DNA from 3 places in the Paenibacillus sp. Y930 genome. Region 2 is predicted to be linked to each of the others. Evidence: a T-box and tRNA genes for the amino acid it is inferred to sense, from the RefSeq annotation. Region 2 holds a T-box; the other regions hold tRNA genes.
The links. The T-box of region 2 lies ahead of leuS (leucine--tRNA ligase). A T-box ahead of a tRNA ligase gene usually reads a tRNA of that ligase, here a tRNA-Leu.
Positions count from the first base shown of each region.

Region 1 (4,288 bases), on a different contig from region 2:
TTTATTAGACCTACCTAGAATTTTAGTTGATTCCGACATTGTAAAGGTTTCTGAGTTACAAGTCTCTACCAGAAATGACAATATGAGTATTGGTAAGACTTTAGATGTATATCCGACAAATGCACAGCTAAATAGAATAACTTACAACTTTAGTTCTGATAACTCTGTAGCTAAATTTTTAGAAGGAGTTACCCATAATAGACTAACATCTATTAAAAACGGGCTAACTGTAGTGAGTTCATATAGTCCCTACGGGCATGTGGCTCAAAAAGTGATTAGTGTTGGAGGACAGGATAGTAAGGTTCTAGATAACCACGCTCTATCTTTACAGAATGTTGATAATTGGTTTGTAACCCTATCGAGAGTAATTGATGTGCTACCTAGTAATCCTTATATTATAAAATGTCCTGCTGATTATAATATCACTCTAGAAGAGTTGAATATAAATGATGAAGTTACTAAGACTACCATTATCTCAGAAGATTATAACTTTGAAACAAGTATTGTGACAAAAAAATTGAAAATAATAATTGAACATGTTAGTAAAAAAGATTATAACACATTATGTAGAGACTTCTATAGTAACTCAATTGATATGTCTATCTTATATAGCAAGTATCAAGATGAAGTCGTAACTGAGTATAATGAATTTATTAACAGCATTGTCCCTTGTGACAATATTATATTAAGTCAGTCTTCTTATAATATGCTGAACAATGATGTAATATTTGACCTAAACGACTACATGACTATAGTTCCAGCCAACGTGACACAAGTTGTAAGATTCAATGCGGTTGATCCATCTATTGTTCACGTATCATTAAATGGGGTTGTTACACCATTGAAGGAAGGTACAACAAATATCATTATCAGATGCGGAAATAAGTTTGCTGAATTTAGAGTTTTTGTTGACTATTCTGTGAGTATTGCCAAGAAAAAACTTAGTGCTATTATACAAGAACAATTGTTTGTACAAAACATGATGGTCTCAAGTGGTATAGATAATGCCGATAAACTAGAGTTAGAAGCTTTAACTATTGCTTCAAATATGATGTTCAACTCATTAACTGCATTGAGTTCAGAAATATATGACCATATCGAACTTGTTGAAGATAAGCTATTCTTATTTAGTTATAATAACTCTTTATTCTATAAATACCTATCTAGCAAGACGGATTCCAACACAGGGAATAACAAATTAACAAACATGTTATTCGATAATACTAAGAAAATCTTAGTTACATTTGGTTTGACTGATAATAAAACTACCACCTTTGTATCTGGTACTAATTTCTCAATGAGATATGAAAATAAAGACATTCGTGTAGTATATGGTAGCCAAGGGATATTCCATACTCAAAAGCTAAAACCTGGACCTATTGCTGTCTATACATTAGAAGTTTGTAAGAGTTCTCCAAATAGAGCAGTTGTTTTGAATGATGAAGTTCTTACTGCAACCATTGGAACCGGAAGTATTCCAATTAATAACCCTTTAAGCATATTTATAATTCAAAAAGCTTTTAGACTATTTAATATTAAGATATATGATTATGCTACAAATAATCTATTATATGATTTGATGCCTATTCAAGTGGATGATAAATTAGTAATGCTTGATATTGTTAATAATGTACAAAATGAAGTAGGTACAATTAGTACGCATGAACTGGGAACTTTAATGCAGTAACCTTTATAGATATTGCAATTTACACAACAAAAAAAACACTCTCCCATCAGAATTGTGTTCTGAAAAGAAAGTGGTCTAGTTTACAATAAAGTGTGCAGCCCTGCACACTAACTAATTCAATTATGTAAAATCACGATAAGGTCATATATGGTGCGGTAAAGAGGACTCGAACCTCCACGGGGTTGCCCCCACTAGCCCCTCAAGCTAGCGCGTCTGCCGTTCCGCCACTACCGCACGTTGAAGTAATCTGTCACAATAAAATATTTTACAGGAAAACTACCGAATTGTAAAGGTTTCTATTTATTAATCTCATCTAATTCAGCTATGTTTTTCATCAGGATCTAACCAAATAAACGGACATACGATACGCTAATTGGAGGAATTAGTTACTATTTTGATATGAGCGGACAGGAGAGACTTTATTCCCCCCGAAAAACAGATATTTATAGGTGTTTCGAAGCTACCCCTGTCCGCAAGCGTGTCGAAAATGACCTATCATGCAAAATAACGTATCTACCGCCCACTTAAGGGGGCTTAGTAGCCACATTAAGGGGGCTTAGTATTGATTGAGCCTAATTTGTTACTACTTAAGGGATCTACTAAAATTTTTACCCGACACACAAATAAAAAAACCTAGTATACAAGTATACTAGGCTTCACTATATGATGGCTATCGCCAATTTTTACAATATAATACCATTCATCCAGCTGACTTGACTTAAGAAGTAAACTGGTGAGCCATGAAGGACTCGAACCTTCGACACCCTGATTAAAAGTCAGGTGCTCTACCAACTGAGCTAATGGCTCGCATGATAATCATTACTCATGTGAGTTGCTCTCATATGAATGGTTGTGGTGACCCGTAGGGGACTCGAACCCCTGTTACCTCCGTGAAAGGGAGGTGTCTTAACCACTTGACCAACGGGCCATCTTAGTTTGTCTTGAAAAGCGACAAGATGTATCTTATCACGTTTTTTTTCACAATGCAACACTTTTTTTCGCGATTTTTCCCGAGTATTTTTAGCAAATAAAAAAGACCGCTTGACGGTCCTCTAAAAGCAAGCCTACCAAGAAAAAAATATGGCGGAGAAGGTGGGATTCGAACCCACGCACCACTTGCGCAGCCTAACCCCTTAGCAGAGGGTCCCCTTGAACCACTTGGGTACTTCCCCATAATGGCTCCCCGAACAGGACTCGAACCTGTGACAACTCGATTAACAGTCGAGTGCTCTACCAACTGAGCTATCAGGGAACAACAATAAGATAAAGCGAACACTTAATAATTTACCATGTACGTTATAGCTTGTCAAGCTCTTTCATCATTAATTGCCCACTACATTTTCCGCATCTATATTTACTCACATCCATCCGACGCTTACGATAATATTTCAGCTCACAATCTCTACATATGAGCAGATACTTATAGTTCGCACCTGTACGATTGCTTCGTTCAGGTAATGTATTGCAATAGCGGGAACCACCGACATGAGATAGCAGTTGCTTAAAATCCATATCGCGATGTTTATATCCCCGTTTCAAAATATGCAAATGGTAATGACAGAGTTCATGCTTAATTATTTTCTCAGTTTCCTCTTGTCCGAATGCCTCTAACTGATGAGGACTAATCTCTATATTATGACTATTCGTGAAATAGCGCCCACCGGTTGCTTTCAATCGACTATTAAATGTCGCAGTGTGTAGAAACGCTCTGTCAAAATATTGCAGCGAAACACGTTCCACCCATTGTTGCAACTTCTGATCATCCATCATTTTTCACCTTCTAAAACTTTTTTTCTCGTCCAGATACACTTCCTTGCAAACAAAAAGTAGCTTCGGAAGCATAATCTAAAACTTTTTATTATCTTCCTGATACACTACCTCGCAAACAAAAAGTCACATCAGAAGCATCTTACTCCTACTTGAATTGTAAGCCTACAATAGGCTACACTGTCAAGTAGAATATGCTTTTATTTGAGGGGAGAGTACCAACTTATTATGGCTATTATGCGCTATGTGTTAATGCAACAACAAACTAAGCTAACATTCATAGAAATGCCCGCAACTCACGCTTATCAGTTAAGCGCATTGAATTTGCGTCTTCGTAAAGAAATCGACAAGCTTACTGCGGATGAAGTACCTAACTTACCTTACGCAGTTGCTGAATGTGATGCCGTAGAACTCCATACCGATCTCGTTCACATTCAATCTGGTCTTGATTACATTAATGAACTTGAGGCAGATTTTGCTGCTGTCAAAGAAAAATCATACCCATTAATTTCTTTACTTACTGAAATTCGTGCCCTTCAAGCCCAGCTTGAACAATGGTATGAAGAGCTAGAAGATCAACAATTATAGTGCATGTTCAAAACTAACATGGCCTAATGAGCATGTTAGTTTTGAACTACATCTTATAGTAACATTTGACAGCTGTCGCATTTGTTAGGCAGACAGACACCTATAATCTCCAAATGCCATATGGTAATGAATCATCATCGCCTAGGCTGGAGGGAGGAACTGTTCATGCCTCATTGGCTTCGCAATCAATTAATGAAAGCTTTCTTGAAACGTGATCGTCGGCAAATTCGTCTACTTAATGATTGT
Region 1 is NZ_JBXCIX010000002.1:781,845-786,132, reverse strand. It holds gene AC1TO5_RS08790 (glycoside hydrolase family 5 protein) at 1-1,687, shown strand, start outside; tRNA gene AC1TO5_RS08785 (tRNA-Leu) at 1,836-1,921, opposite strand; tRNA gene AC1TO5_RS08780 (tRNA-Lys) at 2,419-2,494, opposite strand; tRNA gene AC1TO5_RS08775 (tRNA-Glu) at 2,541-2,615, opposite strand; tRNA gene AC1TO5_RS08770 (tRNA-Ser) at 2,769-2,859, opposite strand; tRNA gene AC1TO5_RS08765 (tRNA-Asn) at 2,864-2,939, opposite strand; gene AC1TO5_RS08760 (SprT family protein) at 2,984-3,454, opposite strand; gene AC1TO5_RS08755 (hydrolase/acyltransferase) at 3,683-4,042, shown strand; gene cmpA (cortex morphogenetic protein CmpA) at 4,208-4,288, shown strand, end outside.
Region 1: it has a tRNA-Leu gene. The T-box ahead of leuS (leucine--tRNA ligase) is inferred to sense a tRNA for this amino acid. The anticodon was not compared.

Region 2 (4,288 bases):
GAAGTGCATCATATGCTTTCATATGGTATGCTAAACTATAGGGATTTTTATGCGAATATTGAGAATCGACAGATTTAATGAGTAACTTTTCTGTTTTTTTGAAGTATTATTGTAGGTGGAGAAGAGTATCAAGAGGCGATGAAAAGTTGGGTTTATGCTTACGAAGTAACTTTTCATTACAAGAAGAGTATCAAGAGGCGATGAAAAGTTGGGTTTATGCTTCCGTAGTGACTTTTCATTGCAATGAAGTATTTCGAGAGGCGATGAAAAGTTTTAGGAGGCGTTATGTATCGCTTTTGGTATTACCAGAGCTGAATTAGAAGGCTGGAAAGCTGCTGTTGAACAAGGTCATATCGCGTATTTGACGCATTATTGGCTAGATGAAAGATTTCCTGAAGCGCGAACGGTTACGAAGGTTGGCTGTAAGGACATTTCCAAATTAGTCGCTTGGTGTGAGCATTTTCAATTGAATCCGCTATACATTCATTATAGAGACCACTACCCGCATTTTGATTTAGTTGGACCGTATCAGTGTGAGGTGTTGAAAGCCGTTGGATTGCATGATCATATTTCCCGTTTTCATCTACATAAGAGCAATGAATAAAATGTGGAAAATAAAATTGGAAAGTTTGGTGTAGCATATGTTCTACCGAATCTCTCAAGTGGCCTTAGTAGCAGTGCTTACCTGTTTGGCGGGAATTAACTATACGTGGTATTCATGGTTTGATTATATGCTTTTAGGTATAGGTAAAGGCTTTTTATTACAAAGCTTAACGATATGGGGCTATGCCTCAATAGTGCTTGGAATTCTAGTGTTTGGGACATTGGCGTTTCGTAAGGTGATTAATGTTATTATGATCGATAAGCCATTAGAAATATTTATGGCGATTATATTTGTTATTCAATTGCCAATGTTAAGCTTATGGTTTATGGCTGTAATTATGCAAGGGGCAGAAGCTTTAATCGGAGTAGTGGTACATTCTACTTTATTAATAATGATTGGATACAGGTTTTTGACAAGTCACCGTACACCTCGAAAACAGAAAGATCAGCAACAAGAAGAGGTAAGCGACTTGACACTATAGTATTCGATTTATATAATCAGATTATCTGTAAATATGTAATGCGTAGATGAGGAGTAGTACAATCGATATCAAGATCCCAGAGAGCCGGCAGTTGGTGCAAGTCGGTACTTGATCGAACGGAACTCGCCTCGGAGCAGTGTATGAATGTGATCTATAAATACACCGTATACCTGCGATAAAGGTGAAAAGTGAGTAGTAGATCAAGTAGATCACTACTAACTAGGGTGGTACCACGTGAGCATATCCTCTCGTCCCTAGCGTTAATCCGCTAGGGATGAGAGGATTTTTTTGTTTTAGAAGTAGTTCAAAAAGCGGGCTTTGATAACGAAGTGATGCGTTGTAGCGTATTCGACATCGCATCTGGAGCGAACTTGGAAAGTACGGTTCGCGTGTACGTAATCATGTACACTTGCGCTTCCGCCTTTCTCAAGTAGCGCTCCAGCTGCTCGGTTCTGAAAGCCCACTTTTTGAACCTTTATTGTTAGTGAGGTTTATGCTTCCGAAGTAACTTTTCGTTAACTGAGAAGATAATTCGTGAAGACAATGAAAAGTTTGGTTTATGCTTCCGAGGTAACTTTTTGTTTCGAAGAAGTTATATCAGGTAGCAACAAAAAGTTTGTAGGAGGAATTCACAATGAGTACAGAGCAATCACGTAATGGATATAGTCCGTTAACGATTGAACCAAAGTGGCAACAATATTGGGATGCCAATAAAACATTTAAGACGGGTGAAGATAAAGATAAGCCTAAGTTCTATGCACTAGATATGTTCCCTTATCCATCAGGATCAGGTCTACATGTAGGGCATCCTGAAGGTTACACGGCGACAGACATTATGTCTCGCTACAAAAGAATGCAAGGCTATAACGTCCTTCATCCAATGGGCTGGGATGCATTCGGCTTACCTGCTGAGCAACATGCGTTAGATACTGGCCAACATCCTCGCGATATTACGTTTGTAAATATCGATAATTTCCGTCGTCAGATCAAATCTCTAGGCTTTTCGTATGACTGGGATCGTGAGATTAGTACTACGGATCCTGAATATTACAAGTGGACACAATGGATTTTCATTCAACTTTACAATCGTGGTCTGGCTTATGTTGCAGAAGTTCCAGTTAACTGGTGCGAAGCGCTTGGTACGGTTCTAGCCAACGAAGAAGTTATCGATGGTCTGAGCGAACGTGGTAATCATCCAGTTGTTCGTAAGCCAATGCGCCAATGGATATTGAGAATTACAGAATATGCTGAACGTTTACTTGAAGATCTTGAAGATCTTGATTGGACGGAAAGTATTAAAGATATGCAGCGTAACTGGATTGGTAAGTCTACTGGTGCAGAAGTGACTTTCCCAATTGAAGGCTACGATGAATCACTAGTTGTATTTACAACTCGTCCAGATACATTATTCGGTGCAACGTATTGCGTATTAGCACCAGAACATGAGTTAGTTGCTCAAATTACTTCTGCTGAGCAACAAGATGCAGTTAAAACGTATCAAGAGCTAGCTTCGCGTAAGAGCGATCTTGAGCGTACAGATCTTGCCAAAGAAAAAAGCGGTGTATTTACGGGGGCATATGCAGTAAACCCTGTGAATGGAGCTAAAGCTCCGATCTGGATTGCTGATTATGTTCTTGCAGGATATGGTACTGGTGCAATTATGGCTGTTCCTGGTCATGATGCTCGTGACTATGAATTTGCCAAACAATTTGACCTTCCGATTATCGAAGTTGTATCTGGTGGCAATGTAGCTGAAGAAGCTTATGCTGGCGATGGTCCACATGTTAACTCTGATTTCTTGAATGGTCTTAACAATGCGGATGCGATGGCGGCAATGATCAAGTTCCTTGAAGAGCATGGTAAAGGGGCAGCAAAAGTAACGTATCGTCTACGTGACTGGTTGTTCTCTCGTCAACGTTATTGGGGAGAGCCGATTCCAATTCTTCACCTTGAAGATGGCACGATGAAAACAGTTCCTGAAGATCAATTACCATTATTGCTTCCAGATGTGGATGCAATTAAACCATCAGGTACTGGTGAGTCACCACTTGCTAACGTAACGGAATGGGTGAACACGATTGATCCAGAGACAGGTATGAAAGCACGTCGTGAGACGAATACAATGCCTCAATGGGCTGGTAGCTGCTGGTATTACCTTCGTTATATCGATCCGAAGAACAATGAGCAGCTTTGTTCGCCTGAGAAGCAAGCGGAGTGGCTTCCAGTTGATCTATATATCGGTGGCGCTGAGCATGCTGTACTTCACTTGCTGTACGCCCGTTTCTGGCACAAAGTACTATACGATATCGGGATCGTAAATACGAAGGAGCCATTCCAAAAATTAGTTAACCAAGGTATGATCCTTGGTACTAATAATGAGAAAATGTCCAAATCTCGTGGTAATGTTATTAATCCCGATGAGATTGTTAATGAGCATGGGGCAGATACACTACGTATGTACGAAATGTTTATGGGACCGCTAGAAGCAACAAAGCCATGGAGCTCTAATGGTGTTGAAGGCTCTTACCGTTTCTTAGGTCGTGTATGGCGTCTATTCGTAACAGAAGATGGAGAGCTTAATCCACGTATTTCTGATGATGCGCAAGCTAGTGATGCATTTATGCGTACATGGCATCGCTCGATTAAGAAAATTACTGATGATATGGATCATTTACGTTTCAATACGGCGATTAGCCAAATGATGATTTTCGTTAATGAGGCATATAAAGCAGAAGTTCTACCACGTAAAGCAATGGAAGATTTTGCGCAAATGATTTCACCACTTGCTCCGCATATATCTGAAGAACTATGGGAATTGCTTGGACACTCAGGAACAATCACATACCAGTCTTGGCCAACCTATGACGCAGCGTGGACCGTTGATCAAGAGGTGGAGATTGTTGTTCAAGTTAACGGTAAAATAGTCGAGCGCTTGTCAATCGCAGCTGATCTTGATCAAGCAGCGATGGAAGCAGAAGCAAAAGCGTTACCGAAAGTTGCAGAACTGATCGAAGGCAAAACGGTTCGTAAAGTTGTTGCAGTAAAAGGGAAGCTTGTTAATATCGTAGCTAATTAGTACAAAAAGAGATGGCGGACAATAACTATTGTCCGCCGACCTCTTCTTTATCAAATGTTTGATTGACTACTTCTAAATCCTCGTAATATTTGGCGTGTGTCGTCCTTATTAACTGATTGAAAATGCC
Region 2 is NZ_JBXCIX010000004.1:176,878-181,165, forward strand. It holds gene AC1TO5_RS13155 (hypothetical protein) at 642-1,085, shown strand; T-box leader at 1,120-1,344, shown strand; gene leuS (leucine--tRNA ligase) at 1,720-4,161, shown strand; gene comER (late competence protein ComER) at 4,187-4,288, opposite strand, start outside.

Region 3 (4,288 bases), on a different contig from region 2:
GGAAGGATGTCCCCATGATAGTTCAACTTGTGCTTTGCTCATGCCTATGTTGACCTTTTCAGCTTTAATAAGATTTATTAATAAATTTCGCTAGCGTGCCTTGCTGTTCTTTTTTCACCGTGGCGGCTGTTTCTGCTGAATTAACGAACAGCGTAGCTTTGCCGACGGATATTTTCAATTTATTATTGGACATGAAACATTTCAAAGCAAGTAATCTATAAAGCACATTTAATTTCAAATCACTATATCTGTCTAGGGCAAATTAAATAAACTTACATACATTAGTTTATCTTGATATAAGGTGGTGTTCTTGATGAAACACAAAAAGACTTTAGTTGTGCGCCTGAGACCTGGCCAAAGATTACTTGTAATTGCGAAAAGACATCGTCGCCATCATTCCTAGATAGTATTAAATTCTGCATACAAAAAACTTGACGCCAACATAACGTCAAGTTTTTTTGTTTGAGTGCATCACTTAAAATACGCTCAACTCCATTATTTATGGCTTACCTAGTAATCAAGCACACGAAGTGCTAACGTAATAGCATCCGCACGAGTAGCTACTTTATCAGGACCAAATGTATTATTGCTGTATCCTACCACCAAACCATACTTAACTGCTGTAGCAACATAAGCTCTTGCATAAGCAGGAATGTTAGATGCATCGGCGAAAGTTAACTCATCCTCTGAGACAAGCTCTAGACCCAATGCTTTAACAATCATTACTGCTGCTTCTGTACGTGTAATGTCACCAGTTGGACGGAATGTGTTATCGTTATAGCCTGTTAGTATACCCGCCTCTACTGCTTGCTGAATATACTCTTTAGCCCATCCTTGAATTTTATCTGCATCAGTAAATTTCACTTCACCTTTTGCAGCTTCAAGTTTCATTGCGCGAACTAGAATAGCTGTGAACTCAGCACGATTAACTTCTTGATTCGGCTTGAATGAACCATCACTATAACCATTTACAAGTTTTAATGATACAGCGCGTTCGATCGCCGCTTTTGTTAAGGCTCAGGTGCTGTAGGATTGTTATGCTCATGAATTGCAGCTTGCAAAGCTGTCAAAGTAGTTTGCATTGTCGCTAACTTAGTAATATATGTATTAGCAGCTTCTGCATTTGCAATCGCTGACTCAAACGCCGTTGAGCGATCCGTTAGCGTCTCTGCTGCTGCAATAGCACTAATCAATTGAGCTTTCGTATTATCAATATCATTGCCAATAACTACTGTTACTTCATGAGAAGATAACGATCCTCCAGGAGTAATTTTATATTTTGTTGTTGCTGTAAATTGATCAGTAAGATCTTTCAACTCATATCTTTTCACAATTGTGTCAGCATTTTCAATAACCATTGTTTCTGGATCGTTATTAATAATAAACTCTAATGCAAAAGACTTAGTCATTTCTACTTCTAAAAATTGTGTACCATTATTTACAACAATGTAAGGATTCTTGAAAAATTCGTGTGCTGCTGATAATGTAGCATCTTCACCCTCTTTTACAAAATGAATAACTGTTGCTGTTTTGGTTTCTGTCGGTTCCTCTGCATACACAGGCATTGCAGATACCAATAAAGCAATGATAAGTACCGCTGATAAATGTTTATACCATCTGAATTTCATAATTAACCTTCTCCTTTAAATTCCTAATCTCGAAATAATGATTATCATTCTCAATATGATCTCAAAAAAATATTAGCAGTGAGCGCTGCTAATTCGGTGTATTGATAATAATTATCATCCTCAGTGAATATATCCCATAAGCTCCCCTCTCGTCAATAGTATTTTTAATAAAAATAGGTAACGCTATCATTTGTCAACCTTTATACATATTTTGATATTTTTCTTTTACTTCCATATAAACTCCACTGACAAATTCATTTATCTCTATTAAATGCCACTCTACAAGGAATAATTCATTTCTAATCCATGCCCTTGAATCTAAAACATCGAAATAACAAAAAACCCCCTTCAAGCTTAGCTTGAAGGGGGTTGGATTATTCAATGAATTTGCTACATAATAGAGTGAATCTAATAAATTAAATGGTGCCGAGAACCGGAATCGAACCGGTACGGTAGTCACCTACCGCAGGATTTTAAGTCCTGTGCGTCTGCCAGTTCCGCCACCCCGGCGTAGTACTATGTATACAATATTCAATTGAAAAATCAGTTAACCTAGGAAATAATGGTGCCGAGAACCGGAATCGAACCGGTACGGTAGTCACCTACCGCAGGATTTTAAGTCCTGTGCGTCTGCCAATTCCGCCACCCCGGCAAGGGTATGTAGCTAATGGTGGGCCCTGAGGGACTCGAACCCCCGACAAATCGGTTATGAGCCGACTGCTCTAACCAGCTGAACTAAGGGCCCTTAATAATATAATGATAACTCATTATGTCCAAAGGTTGGTTGCGGGGACAGGACTTGAACCTGTGACCTTCGGGTTATGAGCCCGACGAGCTGCCAACTGCTCCACCCCGCGTCATTGCTATTTCAAACGTTATCGCAACGGCGACATGTATTAATATACAACATTCAAACATATTACGTCAAGCATTTTTTAATATTTTTATTTATTTTTTATTTTCACCACTTTTATTCATAAAAATTACCAGTATTAATAGGTTTACACTACTATATACCTATGCACTATATTAATCCCCTTGAATTATTCAATAAATATTTCACTCCATATCTTCCCTTTAACGATTTGAATATTTCTATTTCCTGAGGGCAATCAAGACCATACATCCAATAATCATTTTCCATTCGCTGTACAACACAACTTGCTTGAAACTTTGATTCATATAATCTAATCCAATATATCCACATCTATTGTTACCTCCCAAAACTTTTCGTAACTCCTTGATAGACTTCCTAGTAACGAAAAGTTACTTCGGAAGCATTAGCCAAAGATAACGATAGATTACCCATTTTACACAAAATCATTCCAATTAATAAAAATAATGTAACAAGATAAGAAAAAATCCCCTTATCGCTAACAATGTTAAGTTCTAAGTATCGAACTTTCTACACATCGTCGACGATAAGGGGATTACTCTTTATTCTTCCTTTAGCTGAATCTGCGGTGATCTAATCGTAATCTTCTCACCATCAAACTCCATTAATACTTTATCTTTAATATCCATTGCCTTCAAATATTCTTTTGGAACTTGAAGACGACCAACTTTATCAACAACCACATAAGCAACATGCTCATTTTGTGAGGTATGCGCTGATAACGATACAAAGCCTTCACCATGCGATCCGATCTCTGGGTTATGCTTCACAAATTCCGTACTCGTTAAGCCGTCTCTAATCGCAACAACGCGGTCAACTTGACTGGCTAAGGTCATATCATGGGTAACGATAACGATCGTGACACCGATCTCCTTATTCAGCCTACGAAAAATATTCATAATCATATCAGATGTCGCAGTGTCAACCGATCCTGTAGGCTCATCTGCTAGTAGCAGCTCTGGACGATTAGATAACGATATCGCAATCGCCACACGCTGCTGCTCACCGCCTGAGAGCTGATGCAATTTATTATGCATCCGGTGCTTCAAACCAACCCATTCTAGAAGCTGCGTCGCATACGTACGATCCAACTTTCCAGAAAGCATCATTGGCATTTCAACGTTTTCAAGAGCTGTCAAATACGGCAATAGGTTTCGAGCATTGTTTTGCCAAATAAAACCTACCGTATCCCGCTTATAGCTTACACGCTCTTCCTCAGTCATTTTCAACAGATCCCAAGGACCCACTTTAACTTGCCCTGCAGAAGGACGATCTAAGCCACCTAGCGTATTTAAGAGCGTTGATTTACCACTACCACTATTACCGATAATAGCCATCAATTCGCCCTTCTCAACGGTTAGGTTCAAGCCTTGTAGAGCGACAACTTCCAAATCGTCAGTTTTATATATTTTTACTAATCCTTCACAATAGATCATGAATTATCGCTCCTCTCCCATTTTCACAGCTTGATGTACTTTAAGCTTTTTGATATGAAGGAGTAAGAACCCGGCACCAATTAACATCATCACAAGCACGACTAGCATTAATTGATTCGTATCGCTAGCTTGGAAGATAACACGGAATGGTGGAACCATTTCCGAGGCGTTGTCCGCCGATTGTAAAAATGGTAAGAAGATGTAGCTGACAACTTTACCAATACCAAAACCGAGTCCAATTGCAAGTCCTGCCGTTAATATTTGCTCAATCAGCAACATACTAGTTAACTGTGACTTCGAAAGCCCCATCGCACGTAACACACCAAATT
Region 3 is NZ_JBXCIX010000001.1:530,239-534,526, forward strand. It holds gene AC1TO5_RS02605 (hypothetical protein) at 1-42, opposite strand, end outside; gene AC1TO5_RS02610 (hypothetical protein) at 65-193, opposite strand; gene AC1TO5_RS02615 (S-layer homology domain-containing protein) at 511-891, opposite strand; partial or broken gene AC1TO5_RS02620 (S-layer homology domain-containing protein) at 925-999, opposite strand; gene AC1TO5_RS02625 (hypothetical protein) at 1,011-1,628, opposite strand; tRNA gene AC1TO5_RS02630 (tRNA-Leu) at 2,050-2,138, opposite strand; tRNA gene AC1TO5_RS02635 (tRNA-Leu) at 2,192-2,280, opposite strand; tRNA gene AC1TO5_RS02640 (tRNA-Ile) at 2,297-2,373, opposite strand; tRNA gene AC1TO5_RS02645 (tRNA-Met) at 2,410-2,485, opposite strand; gene AC1TO5_RS02650 (hypothetical protein) at 2,653-2,835, opposite strand; gene AC1TO5_RS02655 (ABC transporter ATP-binding protein) at 3,066-3,959, opposite strand; gene AC1TO5_RS02660 (ABC transporter permease) at 3,963-4,288, opposite strand, start outside.
Region 3: it has a tRNA-Leu gene. The T-box ahead of leuS (leucine--tRNA ligase) is inferred to sense a tRNA for this amino acid. The anticodon was not compared.